DNA from 2 places in the Lysinibacillus sp. A1 genome. Region 1 is predicted to be linked to the other one. Evidence: a T-box and tRNA genes for the amino acid it is inferred to sense, from the RefSeq annotation. Region 1 holds a T-box; the other holds one or more tRNA genes.
The links. A T-box is a leader RNA that pairs with one kind of tRNA and senses whether it is charged. The one in region 1 lies ahead of serS (serine--tRNA ligase), so its partner is inferred to be a tRNA-Ser.

Region 1 (8,900 bases):
TTAATCACTCTGGGGTCAAGTATATCTGAAGCATCAGGACCAAATAGAGAAATGCTATTCTTTCTCGCTTGTGCTAAAACAATAGCTAAATCAGGGTCATAGGTTTGTTCCTAGATTTGTCCTTTCTCAAAATCACTCCTGAGCCACTCACCATAGGTAAATTTATTTCTTGGTAGATATCGCCAAGTTACAACATCGCTATGGTTTATAATCGTAACTTCAAGTGGTCTCACAGAATCTGCATTTCCTATCTTTCCAGATATAAGCATTAGTCTATCTGTTAGTTTTTTTCGAGTTACTTCAGGTAAACTATAATTCAGGACCACTAGGACATCTACATCACTATTAATGCGTAAGCCACCATCTACTGCAGAACCAAATAGATATACCCCGACTATCGAACTTCCAAGCAACTTCTCTACGATTTTTAATGCTTACATCGCTTGTTTTTTGGTATTTTTTCGTTACACAAATCGCTCATCTCACTAACCTCTTTGATGGTATTCTCAAGTTTAGCGGATACAGATGTTTTTTGTACACACCCCTAACGAGAACATACGTTTGTATTTTTCCTTTATATTTTGTATAATAAAATAGAAGTGAATGATAGAGGAGGAGTTTGGATGTATCGACAAGTGGATGATTTTTTAAAGGAATGGGCAGTGGCTGTGGAAGGGACATTGCAAGTATTACAAGCCGTAACAGATGACAAATTAGGACAAAGTATTTCGGAAGGGCATAGTACACTTGGTTGGTTAGGCTGGCATTTAGTAGAAACAACAGGTTATTTTAGTCATTTAGCAGGTTTAACTGTACCAATGATTGGTCAAGATGAACCAGTTCCAGCGACAGCAAGAGAAATTATAGCAGCTTACGAAAAAGCAGCAGAGGCGGTCAAGGAAGAGGTAGCTAAGCTATCAGATGTGGACTTGCTAACAGAAACAGGCATTGCGAGTATTGCAACAAAAGGTGCATTATTACGTTTCTTAATTGACCACCAAACACATCACCGCGGCCAAATGATGGTGCTATTACGTCAAGCAGGCTTACCAGTACCACCTGTGATGGGCCCAACAAAAGAAATGCAATAACGACAAGATGCCCTCCTGGGTAATATTACTTAAAGTTAGAGTTTTTATTATGCGGCTGATTTTTTGGTTTGAGTTCGGTATTGCACTAGACTCGAGCCAGCCAATAAAAAGTCCAAAAAACATCCCAGCGAGGACGTGAACAAATTTCCCTTCACGCCTTCGCTTTTCTTTTCCCCTCCATTCCCCACTGTAATATAATAAGAAAACTAAACTAGAGGTAGGTGCGCACATGATCCAATTAACAAACCGCCAGGTACGGCAATTTCTGTTGTTGAAACACGGACTTTTGGACGAATATAAATTTAGCGGGAAGCAGGGCGTATTGGACTTTGCTCGGCAGGTTGGCTGTATTCAATACGACCCCATCGATGTTTGCGGAAAAAACGCCGAATTGGTGTTACAGTCGCGAATCAAAGGATTTACTAAGGGAATGCTCGCCGATTTGCTGTATGAGGATAGAAGCCTTATCGATTATCCCGACAAGAACCTGGCCATTGTCCCTGTCGAGGACTGGCCGTATTTTGAGCGATACAGGCAGGCCGCCCGCCAACATGCCGAACGCTATCCCGAAATGGAAGAGTTGACAGCGCAAGTACGGGCTCATATCCAAAATCACGGTGCACTAAGTTCGGATGATTTAAAGTTGGATGGAGATTTCTCTTGGCAATCGGCCATCCACTGGAGCAGTGGAAACAATTCATCTCGATCAGTGCTGGAACAGATGTATTCGACGGGTGAGTTGATTATCCATCATAAAAAAGGAACGCGTAAATATTACGATATAGCCAAGATGTACATACAACCAAATCTGCTGAGTGCATCAGAGCCGCTGGAAGATGAGCTTGAGCATCATAAGTGGCGGGTACTACGTCGAATCGGCTCGGTTGGTCTCTTATGGAATCGTGCGTCAGATGCATGGTTGAATATATGGGGGCTGAAAGCAGCGCAGCGCAAAGAGGTTTTCCGCCAGCTATTACAAGAAGCTCGCATTGTTGCTGTTGCCGTGGAGCAAATGAAGGATATGCTGTACTGCCTCGTGGAGGATTTACCGCTTATTGAAGCCGTTCTGCAAAATCAGAAGCCGAAATTGCGTTGCGAGCTTATTGCCCCGCTAGATAATTTCATATGGGACAGAAAACTTATTAACGAATTGTTTGACTTTGATTACACCTGGGAGATTTACACGCCTGCAATCAAACGAAAATTTGGCTATTATGTGCTGCCTCTATTATATGGAGAGAGCTTCATTGGACGAGCCGAGATTATCGCGGAGAGAAAAACTGGAACACTCGTTGTTAAAAATATCTGGTACGAGAACGGTGTGAAGCAAACAACACAATTACGAACAGCTTTGAACAGTTGTTTCCAAAAGTTTGCGATATTCAACGAGTGTGAGACAATTTCGGCAGAGTCTATGAACTGATATTTCCTGTATTTGTTTAGAGATAATAAAGTTGTTTACTTTTGAAGTAAAATAATAAGAGCCTTACTACAGTTCGTGTGTAGTAAGGCTCTTTCAAGTTGTTAAAAAATTATTAGATACAATTAGAATTAATAGATTTATAGGTGGGAGAGTGAAAGACACATGTTATTATCCGAAGCATGGAAAAGGTATCATCGCTTACATTAAAAACATATTGTTTTCAATACACTGTTAGCTTAAGAAGAAATACTAAATTGAAGAGCTATCTATACCCCAAACTTTAAAAGTTTCATTTATAGATGTAGTAAACAAAGTCACTTCTAACCCCAAATAATCATCCTCACCCGATGGCAAATGTTCTGTAAGTCTAGTCTTAATCATAATCTGGAATCCCATTGGATTTACGTGTTTAATAAACGAAACAGATTCAATATAATAATTACCTGTTAATTTACTCCGTACAGGAAATGAATTTAAATCTTCACCGTCATCAAAACACAAACTATCATCATTGATATAAGCAAGTACTTCTTTATGAACAATTGACAACATTTCAGTCCATCTTTTAGCTAAGTGTTGATATTGATCTAAGCAAATACCATCATAAAAAGCTATCTTGGGATTTGTACCATTTTCTATTAATTTTAAATTCATATATAACATCCTCTACTACTGTTTTACCCTGAAACTAGCGTCAATTATACTAAGTTCTTCAAGGGTACTTAAAAATCCTTCTTCCACTAACCTGCTCCGTTTCTACAATAAGCAGTTCAACAGAAAAGGGCATTAATCCTTCTTGGATTAATGCCCCAGTTTGCTGAACAAGCAAGTTAAAAATGATGAAACAAAGAATATAATCAAGGATAAAAACAGAGAACAAGATCAAGATGGAGTATAAAGATTGAAAAGTTTTTTATAGGATAACTGGGGATGTCTGTATGCTCATTCCGGTACCCCATAGCCAACACCCAACGATTCTTTCTATTTCTGTAAGACATCATTAATACATACTTGAAGCAAGTAGAGTTAGAGCTATATTCTCCCAAGATGGTTGCTTAGGTAGTATTTGATTAGTCTCTAAATAATGTTCATCCATATCATTAACAAAAGATTCCATTGCATTTAAGTAATCTTCAAGTGTTATATTATTCCACTCATTCTTATTATTTTTTAAATCCATTCTCAATTGATTTATGAATTCAATTAAATCTTCTCGACTCTTTACACTTTCTGCTGCACCATAAATTTCCATCCTTAAACCACCTTTTGGAACGTTATTTTGTAACATATCATATCATAAATATTGGTAAAAACAAGCTACAAATAACTACCGTTTTGAATTACAATTCAAAAATAAATAAAAGGTGAAGCCATTGCTCCCCCTTAATTCGTACGATAAATCAAAGATTCTTCAAAAATTAGAAGAAATCCTTTTTGTACTAACCTGCTCCGTTAGTTAAAGTGTAATTCTTCACAATCTCACCTATATGTTAACATAAATATCCAGATCTTTTAAAAGTGGTGTTCAATTATATGGCCCTTTAAATGAAAAAGACGCGTTCCTAAATAAACGCGCCCGATTGTTAAATAACGAATATTAAATCTTGGTATGATATAGACTCGACATTTAATTACATGCAGTTATCCATAACAAATATAAGCGCAGTTTTCATACTCAGTTTTATATTAAATTAATCTTCCCCTTTATGAAAACAAGCGCTAATCCTAATTACAAAATATTACTAATAGGGGTAGCACCATGTGTAATTTTAGTCAATTCCAATTAAGTAATTCAACCTAAAATTCTATTCTATATTTTTTTTAGCTGCGTAATCACCATAAAAGTAAGTGTCCCAAAAATCACCATATTTAGGAGTGGCAATTATTGTATATTCCCCATTTTCCTCAACTTCAAACAAAACTACACTATTATGTTCCCATCCCACAAAATGTTTTGAGTCATCTACGAGCATATAGATGCTGTATATTCCCTTTTCTAATACTTCACTTTTTTTGAAGTCATCAATTAATTCTTTGGCGTTTGGAATAGTGTGTTTATTTTCATTTATGTCAAACTCAAATTGGAAATTTACCACACCTATTTTCGATGCATACCTTCCATACCTGTCATCACCAATATTATTTCTTGGGTCGCTTGGTACCAATGTAGGTAAAAGTTTAATAGTATCTATCTTTTGTGTCATTTTAAAATCGTCAAGTAGCTCTTGATAATTACCTACACCTATCTCAATATTGTCGTAGGGAAATATTGAAACAGGTCCATTTCTTACTGGTTCATATTCATTAGGGTATTTCACTAAACCATATTTTGTTATTAGCTGTTCAACTACTTGAACTACCTTTGGATGTTGCTCAATATATGCACCCTTGAATTGTGAAAGGTAAATATCGTCATGACTGCCCTTTCCTATAACCTTCAATGTATCTCTATCAATCATTAGGTACGGATAAGCACGATATGGCTCTTTCATTTCTATATATGTTTGATGGTCAATACTTGCAAACCAGTTATTACTTGCCTGAATAACAGAAAACTCACCTTGTATTCCATAGTTTGTTTCTAAATATTCTTGTATTGGTTGATTCAGATCATCTTTAGAGAAACATCCACTAAGAATTAGGATTGATGTACTTGCTAAGATAACTTGAATCAATCTTTTAATACTCTTCATTTCCTAAACTCCATTCCCTAAATTTTGATAATATTATAACATTTTCCGTTAAATAAGCTGCCACATTGGATAAGTACATTTCTTCACAATCTTAACGAAACAATTAATAAAGTCACTACATAATCTGGCCCTTTAAATGAAAAAGACGCGTTCCTAAATAAACGCGCCCTATTATTGAATAAGCTATTGATGATGTCTTCATAATGTTCATTAGTTTGTTGTAGCGATAATTACGCTGCAGCTTTTTATTTTTTAAAAAGGCAATACATTAAAGGATACCTAAAATCGCTTTTACCCGTTATTTATTTTGGGACAATTACTTCTTTACCACCCATATATGGTCTTAAAACTTCAGGAATTACTACGCTTCCATCTGCTTGTTGGTAGTTTTCTAAAATAGCTGCAACTGTACGTCCAATCGCAAGACCTGAACCGTTTAATGTGTGAACATATTCTGGTTTTGCATTTGGCTCACGACGGAAGCGGATATTTGCTCGTCGTGCTTGGAAATCTTCAAAGTTAGAGCAAGAAGAAATTTCACGGTACATGTTTTGTGCTGGGATCCAAACTTCCAAATCATATTTCTTCGCTGCAGTAAATCCTAAATCAGCAGTACACATTTTTAGTTTACGATACGGTAAGCCTAGTAATTGCAGTACTTTTTCAGCATGACCTGTTAACAACTCTAATTGCTCATATGACTCCTCTGGTTTTACAAAGCGTACTAATTCTACTTTGTTGAATTGGTGCTGACGGATTAAACCACGTGTATCACGACCCGCAGAGCCTGCCTCTGAACGGAAGCACGGACTATAAGAAGCAAAGCCTTGTGGTAAAGCATCAGCCAGTAAAATTTCATCACGATAGAAGTTTGTTACAGATACCTCTGCCGTTGGAATCATGAAATAATCTGTTTCCTCTAATTTAAATAAATCTTCCTCAAATTTAGGGAGATTTCCAGTACCCGTTAAGCTATCACGATTAACAATGACAGGTGGCAGCATTTCCTCATAGCCATGCTCTTCTGCATGTAAATCCATCATAAATGTCATCAGTGCTCGTTCTAAGCGAGCTCCAAGACCGCGGTAAAATAAGAAACGGCTACCTGTTACTTTTGCGCCTCGTTCAAAGTCAACAATCTTCAAATCTGTAGCAAGATCCCAGTGTGCCTTAATGTCAAAATCAAATGTTGGAATTTCGCCCCAAGTATATTCTTCTACATTGTCATCCTCTGTTGTGCCTACTGGTACAGATTCATGTGGAATGTTTGGCAAGCGCATCATCATATCTTTAAATCGCTCTTCTACTTCATTTAGTTGAACATCTAGCTCTTTAATTTCATCGCCAACTTGACGCATACGAGCAATAACTTCATCTGCATTTTCTTTGTTGCGTTTCATAATTGAAATTTGTTCTGATACTTTATTTCGTTCTGCTTTTAATTCTTCTGTTTTAGCAATTAACTCACGACGCTTTGCATCTAAATCCTCAAAATCATCTAAGTTTCCTAAATCTTCATTACGTGTTAATAGCATTTCTTTAATTTCCGCGAAATTATCGCGTACGCGTTTAATATCTAACATAGTCATACCTCCAGTAGTTTAATGATGGGAATTGTTGCATCCTTTAAGTCTTGATGTAATTTCGTCCAGCGGTTTATTCAAAAGTTCCATTTTAAATAAAAATAAACACAAAAAAGCCCCCATCCCTAAAAAGGGACGAGAGCTACCCGCGTTGCCACCCTAATTGATTAGGCATATGCCTAATCCGCTTATTTCATAACGGCATTTCAGCCGGCAACAGCCTACTTACATTACTTCGACTGTGCAACTCCAGGACGGATTCACAAGTGCTTCTATCAGCTTCCACCAACCGCTGACTCTCTAAAAAAAACGTGTTTGTTACTACTTCCCATCATCGTGTTCAGTTATTTAAATTTTAACCATACTGTACTATATGAAAACAAATTTTTCAAGTCATACCATAGGATACAAATTATTCTAGAACTTTTATTACCTTAACAAGATACTCCACAATATGGCCCGTTAAATGAAAAAGACGCGTTCCTAAATAAACGCGCCTGATTGTTGAATATCGTTTTTCAATTAAAGGCCCTATAATTAAGTATAGGAACAATACATAATCTTGAAAAGTACTATAGGAGCCTTGTTTAAAGGAAAATCCAAGAAATGTTGATTTAACAGCATTTCTTGGATTTCGGTCTCTTTCCAAACTTTCATTTGGGAACGTTATTTAATATAGTCATGTATGCTTTATAAGTTCTTGTTGCACTAAAGTGCCCGTTAGCGGAACATTACCTCTGAAGAAATCTTTTCATCGTTGGTAAAGAAATCCACAATAGGGATTTGGATAGGTGTTCTATATGAACGCAAATGCACTTCTGCTGTTGATGATATTCTTGGTTTTAATGTTACAACGTCCTTTGTAACACTTATTGATGAAACCAAAAAGTAAATATCTCTATACTTTTTAAGTTTAGTAAGTACTTTCTTCATACTAACACCTGTAATTTTATCAGTATATTCAACAAATGAAATAGAAGCCTTGTTCAATGGTCTTATCTGATAGCTAATAACGACTTTATATTTTGCCGTTTCCTTTTCCTTATGAACAATTTCCAATTCGGTTTTATATTTTAGCATCATTTTCTTGACCTTTTTTACTATTTCAAAGTCAAGTCCGTCTCTTTCACAAAGGGCACGTAGGACTTCCGTAGTCAATTCAATTTTAAAAATGAATTTTTCATCTGGGTTAAACCTATTGAATTTATTAACGGAAACACCGATGTTAACGTAAATAAACCAATCTTCATTGAGATTTGGTGTAATCTCTACATGACCTTCTTGTAATGAATCAACAAAATTGATGTAAATATGGTCATAATCTCCTGTTTTAAAATCGAATTCACGCAGTTTTCTTGCATATCTGTCTCCAATGTAAGGAATATCAAAGTGATAATCTTCTACTCCATAATACCTTATATCAATTATTGTTTTGTTTTTCATAAGAACTCCTAATAAAATTTTTGCCCTGCTTCAATGCTTCCGTTTCAACTATTCTGCCAGTTAGCTCAACGAGGCACCGATCCCTATATTGGAGCAGTATCGAGCTATCGTTCTCCGTTAGCGTAACGTGTTTTTTATCTCACTAAGTTCCTTTAACAGATAGTTGGATAATTGTTTATTTTGGGGATCGTCTCTATCCTTGAAATTAGCACCTCCAAAAAAATCATAGTGAATATTCATAATCCGCTTTTTTACTTCTTCTTCCTTTTGAGTGCATTTTATCTCATAAAAATCATTTAATCGTTGCAGCTCTGACTGAGGGAAACCAATGAACTCAATACCTACTTCAAAAAGAAAAATGATTTCTAAGGCATTTTCCTTGAACTCATCGTTGTAAGTTGACTTATCATGCGATCTCATCATACACCCCACTTCAACTATCCTGCCTCGTTCGTATTATAAGGTCAGCCAGATATTTCTGGTTGACCATTTTTTATATAGTTTTATTATAGCAGTAGCCAGGGTAGAACGTATCTGCTCGCGGGGCATGATCCCGTCAACTAAACCGTTCGCCCCCTACTTGCAGAAACATGATTGAGGCTGGTTGGGACTTAGATCTCGTATAACAAGCGAAGCTAAGACACTGCATGGAGGATTAGGGGTAACT
Region 2 (8,900 bases), on a different contig from region 1:
ACTGACACAACTTCACGTTGACCAGACACAGTTACTTTTACCATGCCGCCACCAGCAACACCTTCAAATTGCTCTGCATTGAGAGCCTCTTGAGCCTCCATCATTTCCTTTTGCATTTTTTGCATTTTTTTCATCATACCTTGCATATTTCCCATTCCGCGCATACATGTTTTCCTCCTAAAATTTAATCTTCCATAATTTCAACAAAATCTTTACCAAAGAGATTTTCAGCCTCTGTCACAAGTGGGTCCTGTGAAGCAAGTGGCTGAGCATCATCGATAAATGGCTCATCCGACATTTCTGCCGGTGGTGGTTCTAATAATTCCTCACCATTCTCTGATGCAGCTGATGTTTTTTTGTGCTGCATACTATGATCACGGATAAACTCTTCACGCATTTTTAACCAAGATTCCTCTGGTATACAAAGCATCTCGTACATTGTACCAGTTTGTCCGGCAATTAATTGGGTAAAGTGGCCCTTTAAAGACTGATTATCTGCAACCATCTGACAATGAATATCATACTTGAATTTTAACACAAAAGCACTTGAAGATGCCGCAACTGGTTCGGCTTCAGCTAAAAGTGCAGATTGAGATTTTTGCAATTGATTTAGTGCTTGTGCCCAAATCGATTTTATACGTTGAACATCTTGCTTTGTAGCGTCCTTTAGTACCTCTTGAATACGACCTGTCGGAGCCTTATAGCCGTTTGGATTTTTAGCACGCGGTCTTTGCTCTTTGGGTGTTTGCGATGCTTGCACAGGAGCACCTGATTGTAATTGTACGGATAATTGTTGAACCATCTGCTCAAGCGCTACAATTTTTTGAGCAAGATCAGGGCTAATAGCCGTATCGCTCGTTGTAGTTACCGCTTGATTAGTGCTCCCTCCCGAAAACTGTACCATTTTAAGTAATGCCGTTTCTAAATAGATTTTCGTATGGTGAGAAAAGCGCATTTCTTGTTGAGTTTTCGCAAGTATATCGATATAGCCATAAAGCATATTCGGTGCAAATTCATGCGCCAAGGATAATACACGTTCCTCAGGAGACACGAGCTCTAATAATTCAGCTAAATCATCACTTGTTTGAAGTAATAATAAATCTCGGAAAAATGTAATTAAATCTTCTGAAAGACGCAGTGGATCTTTACCATCAGCAATTAGTTGTTCTAATAGCGCAAGCATTTGTGCAACATCTTTCGCTTTAAGTGCCTCGGCTAAATTATAAAAAACATCCTGACTTATTGAACCTGTAACTAATAATGTATCCTCAAGCTTTAGCTTCTCTCCGCTGAAAGATACTACTTGGTCCAATAAACTTAAAGCATCACGCATTCCCCCAGCAGCAGATTGCGCTATTACCTTTAAGCCTTGCTCCTCATATGGCAGCTCAATATCTTCTAAGACAACTTTCATACGTTCAATAATATCATTGGTAGAAAGTCGTTTGAAATCAAAGCGCTGACAACGAGAAATAATTGTTGCAGGCAATTTATGAGGCTCTGTTGTTGCTAAAATAAATACTGCATGAGGAGGCGGCTCTTCTAAAGTTTTCAAAAGAGCGTTAAAAGCACTTGTAGAGAGCATATGCACTTCATCAATAATGTACACCTTGTATCTGCTGCTTGCAGGAGCAAAACGAACTTTTTCTATAATATCTCTAATCTCTTCAACACGTGAATTTGAAGCTGCGTCAAATTCAATGACATCAGGATGCGAACCGTCCGTAATACTTATACATGTAGCACATTCGTTACAGGGCTCTTTTGCAGGCGCATGTTCACAATTTAAAGCTTTTGCAAAAATTTTAGCTGTACTCGTCTTCCCTGTACCACGTGGCCCAGAAAAAAGGTAAGCATGCGTCGTTTTATTCGCTAGGAGAGCATTTTGTAGCGTTCTTTTGACATGCGCTTGACCGGACATCTCTCGAAAAGATTGCGGCCGATACACACGGTAAAATGCTTGATACGTCACTGTTTTTCTCTCCCCTTCTCCATTAAATAGAATAGTCTTAATTATAGCATTTGCTGCCTTATATATAAAATGAAGTTACTAAATAAAAATAAAAAAAGCATCCGCCTTTAAAGTAGACGGATGCTTTGAGTTGGCAATTTAATGCCGTGCACCTTTCCTTGACAGCCGCACATAAGCGTTACTCCTGTCGTTAGCTCAGATTAGGCAACCCCGCGGCACATGGATATGACCACTTAATGCTGCTTCCTTCCGGACCTGACATGGTTCATGGGTATCCATTGCGCAGGACCCAATCGTCAACACTACGTGCAGAAGGCAGACCAAACAATACGGACAGCCTCGAAAAAGGAATTCAGTCTCGCTAGAGCGGATTGCGAGTTACAGGACACCGCTACCTTCCCACCTAGCACGGCAATAACTAGTATACTTACTGTTTGTATAAATTGCAACTTAATGCACAAATTATTTATTACCTATGTATTTTTAACATCACGATATTTTGTAAAAAAATTATTGACTTGGTTTTTAAATTATGATAAATTTATTTTTGTCGAAAGACAGCAAAGCAATATAACATGGAGGTATACCCAAGTCTGGCTGAAGGGATCGGTCTTGAAAACCGACAGGCGGGTAACACCGCGCGGGGGTTCGAATCCCTCTACCTCCTCCAGTTTTTAATTTCCGACTACGAATGTAGCCGTTTTTTTTTGCCAAAATTGTATGTATGACTTGTTAAATACCACTTCCGTCTCGGTTGTGGTATTTTTTTATTATATCGCTTATGGGAGGTTGTCAAATTGCCATCGAAAAGAAATATAGCTCGCACTTCCCTCACTTGGGTTATTCTGATTGCTGTTTTGACCGCAATTGGTAGTGAAATTAAAATTATGCCGTTTGCCAATACGACATTTCGCTTTGGTTTAGGCACCATTATCTTTTTCTTATGCACATTAATTAAACCCACTCCCATTATTTTAGCTGGGTTTGCTACAAGTATAGTGACAATCATTTTTCGTGTTTTTAATTCCTATTTACATGATATACCCGTATTAGAGAGCATATTTAACCATTTACCAGCAGGATTATTTTATGTATTGTTTGCTATATGCCTACAAATTTTAGATGTTCAAACATATAGAGAAAAACCACTAAAGCTTGGTTTACTCGTCGCTTTTAGTGAGGTCATTAGTAACTTAGCCGAACAAATTTTCCGATTTTTTGTACAAACTTATACATTTTTATTTCTTCACGACCTTTTGATCCTATTAGCAGTGGCCTTATTACGAAGCTTTTTTGTAGTTGGTATTTATAGCTCTATATTGATCGCCGAACAAAAAAAACGTGTACAAGAGATGCTGAATATTGGATCTGACCTCTACGTTGAGACTCTGTATTTAAAGAAATCCATGAACCATATTGAAACCATAACAGCTAGCGGTTTTGAATTATATCGGCAATTAAAAGCTCAAGGATATCGAGCGGAAAGCTTGCAAGCTCTTCATATTGCCCAGGAAATTCATGAAGTGAAAAAGGATTCACAACGCATCTATGCGGGCATTTCAAAGATTGTTGGTGAGAGAAGCTTCGGGCCTTTTATATTATCAGAATTATTACATTATATCGAAGACGGTAATAGTAAGTACGCTGAATTACTTGGGAAGAATATACAGTTTGAAACAAGTATAGACTTCGATTTTCAAACAAAGGAACATATTGCACTGCTTGCGCTTTTAAATAATTTAACTGCCAATGCAGTGGAGGCTATCGAAGAACAAGGTATCATTTCTATTGCTATTCAACGACAAGAGGATAATACTGTAGTAACAATATGTGACAATGGAAAGGGAATTTCACAGAATGATTTTTCTATTATTTTTGAACCTGGATTTACCACAAAATATAATGTAGAAGGTGTCGCAGCAACTGGCATTGGCCTTTCACATGTTGCTGAACTAATAGAAAAATTAAAAGGCTCCATAACCGTTGAATCAAACAATCAATACACAACGTTTAAAATCATAATTCCTACGCAAACTATTCAAACGGGAGAGACTTAAATGAGGTATTTTATTGTAGACGACGATCGCGCAAGTCGTGTCATGTTAAAACAAATTATTGAAGATAGTGGGTTAGGTACAGTGATTGGCGAAGCTCGCAATGGAGAGGATGCCATACCACAAATTTTAATGACCCAGCCTGAGATTGTGCTAATCGATTTACTGATGCCAAAGCTTGATGGTATAGCCACAGTCGAACATCTTATTCAAAATCGCTTTGAGGGTCAATTTATAATGATTTCTCAGGTTGTGAATAAAGAAATGGTTGGTGAGGCTTATGAGCAAGGAATAGATTTCTTCATTCATAAACCGATTAACCGCATTGAGGTTGAAAATGTTTTGAAAAAAACTACAGAACAATTTCGGCTGAAAAATTCATTGTTAGTTATTCGTCAATCACTTACAAATATTGAATTAAGTGAGCAAAAAGCAAATAAAGCAACTTCACGAGACCATATTCAGTCCATATTAAATGATATGGGTATTGTCGGTGAGATTGGGAGCGAGGATATTATAGCTATTATCGAAACTTTACTTGCTCATCAGCATAAGATTGCACCCCTCCCCCCATTAAAGGAGCTTTATGAAGAAATCGCTGCTGTAACAAAGGCAACACCTGATGACATTTTAAAGGAAAGTAAAGCCATAGAACAGCGTGTGCGCAGAACGATATTAGCTGCCATGATTAATCTCGCAAACTTAGGTGTTGTCGATTACACCAACTCTGAGTTTGAATACTATGCCCCTCGCTACTTCGATTTTAAAGAAATTCGTCAACTCATGACTCAGATTGAAGATCATGACAATCGTAAAGCAAAGGTAAATATTAAGAAGTTTATACAAGTGCTATATTCAGACATTTTAACAAAATTAAATTAATTTTCTCGGATTTTGTCGGATTCCATAAGTCCTCCGTATTATTAAAGTAAGGCGTGTCCTAAAAATTTAATATCAGGGGGTACAAAGGGTTTGAAGAAGAGATTTAAAATCAGTCTAGCCGCTCAAATTTTAATCGGCTTGATTTTAGGGATCATTGTTGGTGGTATTTTTTATGGAAACCCCAAGATTGAGACATATTTACAACCATTAGGGGATATCTTTTTACATCTTATTAAGATGATTGTTGTACCGATTATTATTTCTACATTAATCGTAGGTGTTGCTGGTACTGGAGACATGAAGCAGCTTGGGCGATTAGGCGGGAAATCCATTATTTACTTTGAAATTATTACGACTGTCGCTATTTTAGTCGGATTACTTTCCGCGAATATTTTCCAACCTGGTGCAGGAATAAACATGAACGAATTATCTCAAGGAGATATCTCGAAATATGTTACAACGACTGAGGAAGTACAGCATGAGGGGCCCTTCGATATAATTGTAGGTATTGTCCCAACAAATATTATTCAGTCTATGGCTGAGGGTAATATGCTTGCGATTATTTTCTTCTCAGTTATTTTTGGTTTAGGAGTCGCAGCAGTTGGCGATCGAGGAAAGCCAGTCTTAGACTTCTTCCAAGGGGTAGCAGATGCGATGTTCTGGGTAACTAACCTCGTAATGAAGTTTGCTCCAATCGGGGTATTTGGTTTAATTGGTGTAACCGTTTCCAAATATGGGTTTGCCTCACTGGTGCCACTTGCCAAATTAGCCATTCTTGTTTATGCAACTATGTTATTCTTTATCTTTGTTGTTCTTGGCCTTGTGGCAAAATTCGCAGGAATCAGCATCTTCTATTTAATTAAAGTGCTGAAAGATGAGCTAATCTTAGCATTCTCAACAGCAAGTTCTGAAGCTGTATTACCGCGTATTATGTTAAAAATGGAGAAATTAGGCGCTCCGAAGGATATTGTATCCTTTGTTATCCCAACCGGTTACTCCTTTAACTTAGACGGCTCAACGCTATACCAAGCGATTGCGGCATTATTTATTGCGCAAATGTACGGTATTCACCTAAGCATTGGTGAACAAATTACGTTAATGCTTGTATTGATGGTTACATCGAAAGGGATTGCAGGGGTTCCAGGGGTATCTTTCGTAGTACTTCTAGCCACTTTAGGTACTGTCGGCATTCCGTTAGAAGGTCTAGCATTTATCGCTGGTATTGACCGTATTCTTGATATGGGACGTACAGTTGTTAACGTAATTGGTAACTCATTAGCGTCATTAGTAATGGCGAAATGGGAAGGCCGTTTCGATCGCGAAAAAATGAAGAATTACTTTAATGAAAATGAGAATTTAGCATAAAATAAAAAACGCTCACGATGTAGGATGGCATCGTGAGCGTTTTTTTAATTTCCAAGTACTTTATCTAAATACGCAACAATAGATTTTTTGCCATTTACATGTGCTTCTTGCGCACGTTTTTCATCTTTAAGTATCTTTTCCTCTGCAGCTTCAATCACTTTTTCAGCATCTTGCTGTGGTACGACAATGACACCATCCACATCTCCAATTATATAGTCGCCTGGGTGAACTGTTACTCCTCCAATGGCAATGGGTACATTTACTTTGCCACCACCATTTTTATTACCAGCAGCTACTGTAGTACCTAAAGCGAATACAGGGAAATCTAGCTCACGAATAGCGGCAATATCACGAATTACACCGTCAACTACAAAGCCTTGTACACCAATACCTTTTGCTAAGGACACCACAAAATCTCCTGCTACCGCTCGATTGGTGTTTCCTTTTGCATCAATAACCAAAATATCACCTTCATTGGCCACTCGAATAGCCTCCAACACTGCACCATTTTCACCATCTGGTAATCGTACAGTTACCGCACGCCCAGCAATTTTAAAATGATTGGCTAGCGGTTTAATCGTACTACACAAATTCGTATGTCCACCTGTCGCATCTGAAATAGCTGTTGTTGGTAGATGCTGAAAACTTACTTCCACTTTTGTCATCCATAACACCCCTATTATGATTAATGAACGTCTTACACAAATATTGTAATGAAAAAACTTATACTATTTCAACATATCTACCAAAATATTGTAAATTAGTCCACCATCTAGTCTGCAGATGGGGCAATATGGAACATTAAATAATTTCAATAAATTGCTTGGACTGCTCGTCTAAAGCTTCAGCCGCAGATGCAATTTCATTAAAATCTTTAGTTGTAATAGTAATTTGTTCATTTGTTTTTTCTACTTTTTCAGCTATCTTTGTAATACTGTCTGTCACTTGATTAATTTCCCGCTCTATCCCCTCTATATGATCCTTCACCTCTGAAATGGATTGCTCTACCCTGACAGAAAGCTTGCGCACCTCTTTTGCCACTACATCAAAGCCTCGGCCATAATCCCCAGCCCGTGCAGCTTCAATAGCTGCATTTAAAGCTAATAAATTTGTTTGAGAAGCAATCTCTTGAATGGTTTTCACAATCCCTTTAATGGAAACTGCTTGATTTTTTAGCTGTGCCAAATTGCTAACATTTTCTTTTGACTCCTGAGAAACCGCTTGGATGGTGCTCAGTAATTCTTGACTATTTTGAATACCAGCCTCTGAGCGTTGATGAAGCTCATTAGACATTTCCTTCAATTGATCGGCTACATTTGTTATTTCATTTTGACGTTCAGTAATATTTGTAGCAATTTTTGAAACACCAATTACTTTATTTGTATGGTTGGCGAAAACAGGCATATACGTAGCCTCAAGCCAAATCCTTTGGCCATTTGCATCAATTCTCTCAATTTTGTCCTGATAACTATTTCCTGCTACTAAATTGCGCCAAAATTTTTCGTATGCTGGACTGTGAACGAAATTTGGTAAACAAAAATCTTTATGATTCTTTCCTAACATCTCTTGTACTGTATAGCCTAATGTTCTAGCAAACAGTTCATTCACATAGGCTACCCTTCGATCCATATCAAAACGTATAATTGCTATATTGCGTTCAATGGCTTGTACTACCAAATCATCGGTTACTTGAGTATCTGCACCTTGCATAATCCACCTCATCCATTTCTATTTTTTACCGTTTATTTTATATTATAAAAAACATGGGCAATGTTCACCCATGTTTTTTTAGTAAACGTACTATTTCCTCTGGAGTAGTTGCTATACGGAAAAAGGACTTTTGTTCAGGTCGTATAAATCCTTCCTCTAGCATTATTTTAAAATGCTGTAAGAGTGCATCATAAAAACCATTTACATTATATAAAATGACAGGTTTTTCATGAAGGCCAATTTGTGCCCAAGTAAAAACTTCGAAATATTCGTCTAAAGTTCCTGCACCTCCTGGAAGAGCAATAAATGCATCAGCCAGCTCCGCCATTTTAGCTTTCCGAATATGCATAGACTCAACAAAATGAATTTCTGTTAATGTAGCATGAGCCAGTTCCCGCTTTTGTAAATTGGTTGGCATAACACCAATAACCTCTCCACCTGCGGCTAAAACAGCATCTGCTACCTTTCCCATTAACCCCATTTTGGAACCACCGTAAACAACACTATGTCCGTGCTTAACTAATACTGTACCTAGCTCTGTAGCTTTCTCCCCATACACTGGACTTTTACCTATACCAGATCCGCAATACACTGCAATTCTTATAGTAATCCCTCCTATTCAAAAAACGTGAAACAATCAGCTATGTATTGTTTCACGTTCTTTGGTCGTTTTTTGCGCTTCTATTTTCTTAAATGGCTTGTTTGTTTTAGCATATGACTGATACGGCTCACAATTGATTCAATTGCATCCGGATTTTTTAATAAATCATAATCATTAATATCTAAACGTAGAACTGGACAGGAATTAAAATTATTAACCCAGTTTTCATAACGTTCATGCATTTCTATCCAATAATCATTTGGCGTTTGTTGCTCCATTGCGCGCCCTCGTTCTTGTATACGCCCAATAACAGCAT

Region 2: it has a tRNA-Ser gene. The T-box ahead of serS (serine--tRNA ligase) is inferred to sense a tRNA for this amino acid. The anticodon was not compared.

Annotation. Positions count from the first base shown of each region.
Region 1 covers NZ_JSZM01000035.1:1,573-10,472, reverse strand. Annotated here, with positions in the region: partial or broken gene PI85_RS20830 (aminoglycoside adenylyltransferase family protein) at 1-481, opposite strand, end outside; gene PI85_RS20825 (DinB family protein) at 624-1,091, shown strand; gene PI85_RS20820 (winged helix-turn-helix domain-containing protein) at 1,321-2,514, shown strand; gene PI85_RS20815 (hypothetical protein) at 2,764-3,168, opposite strand; gene PI85_RS20810 (hypothetical protein) at 3,515-3,766, opposite strand; gene PI85_RS20805 (hypothetical protein) at 4,320-5,207, opposite strand; gene serS (serine--tRNA ligase) at 5,510-6,790, opposite strand; T-box leader at 6,919-7,134, opposite strand; gene PI85_RS20795 (hypothetical protein) at 7,511-8,233, opposite strand; gene PI85_RS20790 (hypothetical protein) at 8,351-8,656, opposite strand.
Region 2 covers NZ_JSZM01000037.1:22,880-31,779, reverse strand. Annotated here, with positions in the region: gene PI85_RS21365 (YbaB/EbfC family nucleoid-associated protein) at 1-164, opposite strand, end outside; gene dnaX (DNA polymerase III subunit gamma/tau) at 185-1,972, opposite strand; RNA gene ffs (signal recognition particle sRNA large type) at 2,117-2,384, opposite strand; tRNA gene PI85_RS21355 (tRNA-Ser) at 2,550-2,642, shown strand; gene PI85_RS21350 (sensor histidine kinase) at 2,770-4,029, shown strand; gene PI85_RS21345 (response regulator) at 4,030-4,908, shown strand; gene PI85_RS21340 (cation:dicarboxylate symporter family transporter) at 4,999-6,273, shown strand; gene PI85_RS21335 (RraA family protein) at 6,318-6,938, opposite strand; gene PI85_RS21330 (methyl-accepting chemotaxis protein) at 7,075-7,983, opposite strand; gene PI85_RS21325 (TIGR00730 family Rossman fold protein) at 8,048-8,587, opposite strand; gene PI85_RS21320 (deoxynucleoside kinase) at 8,665-8,900, opposite strand, start outside.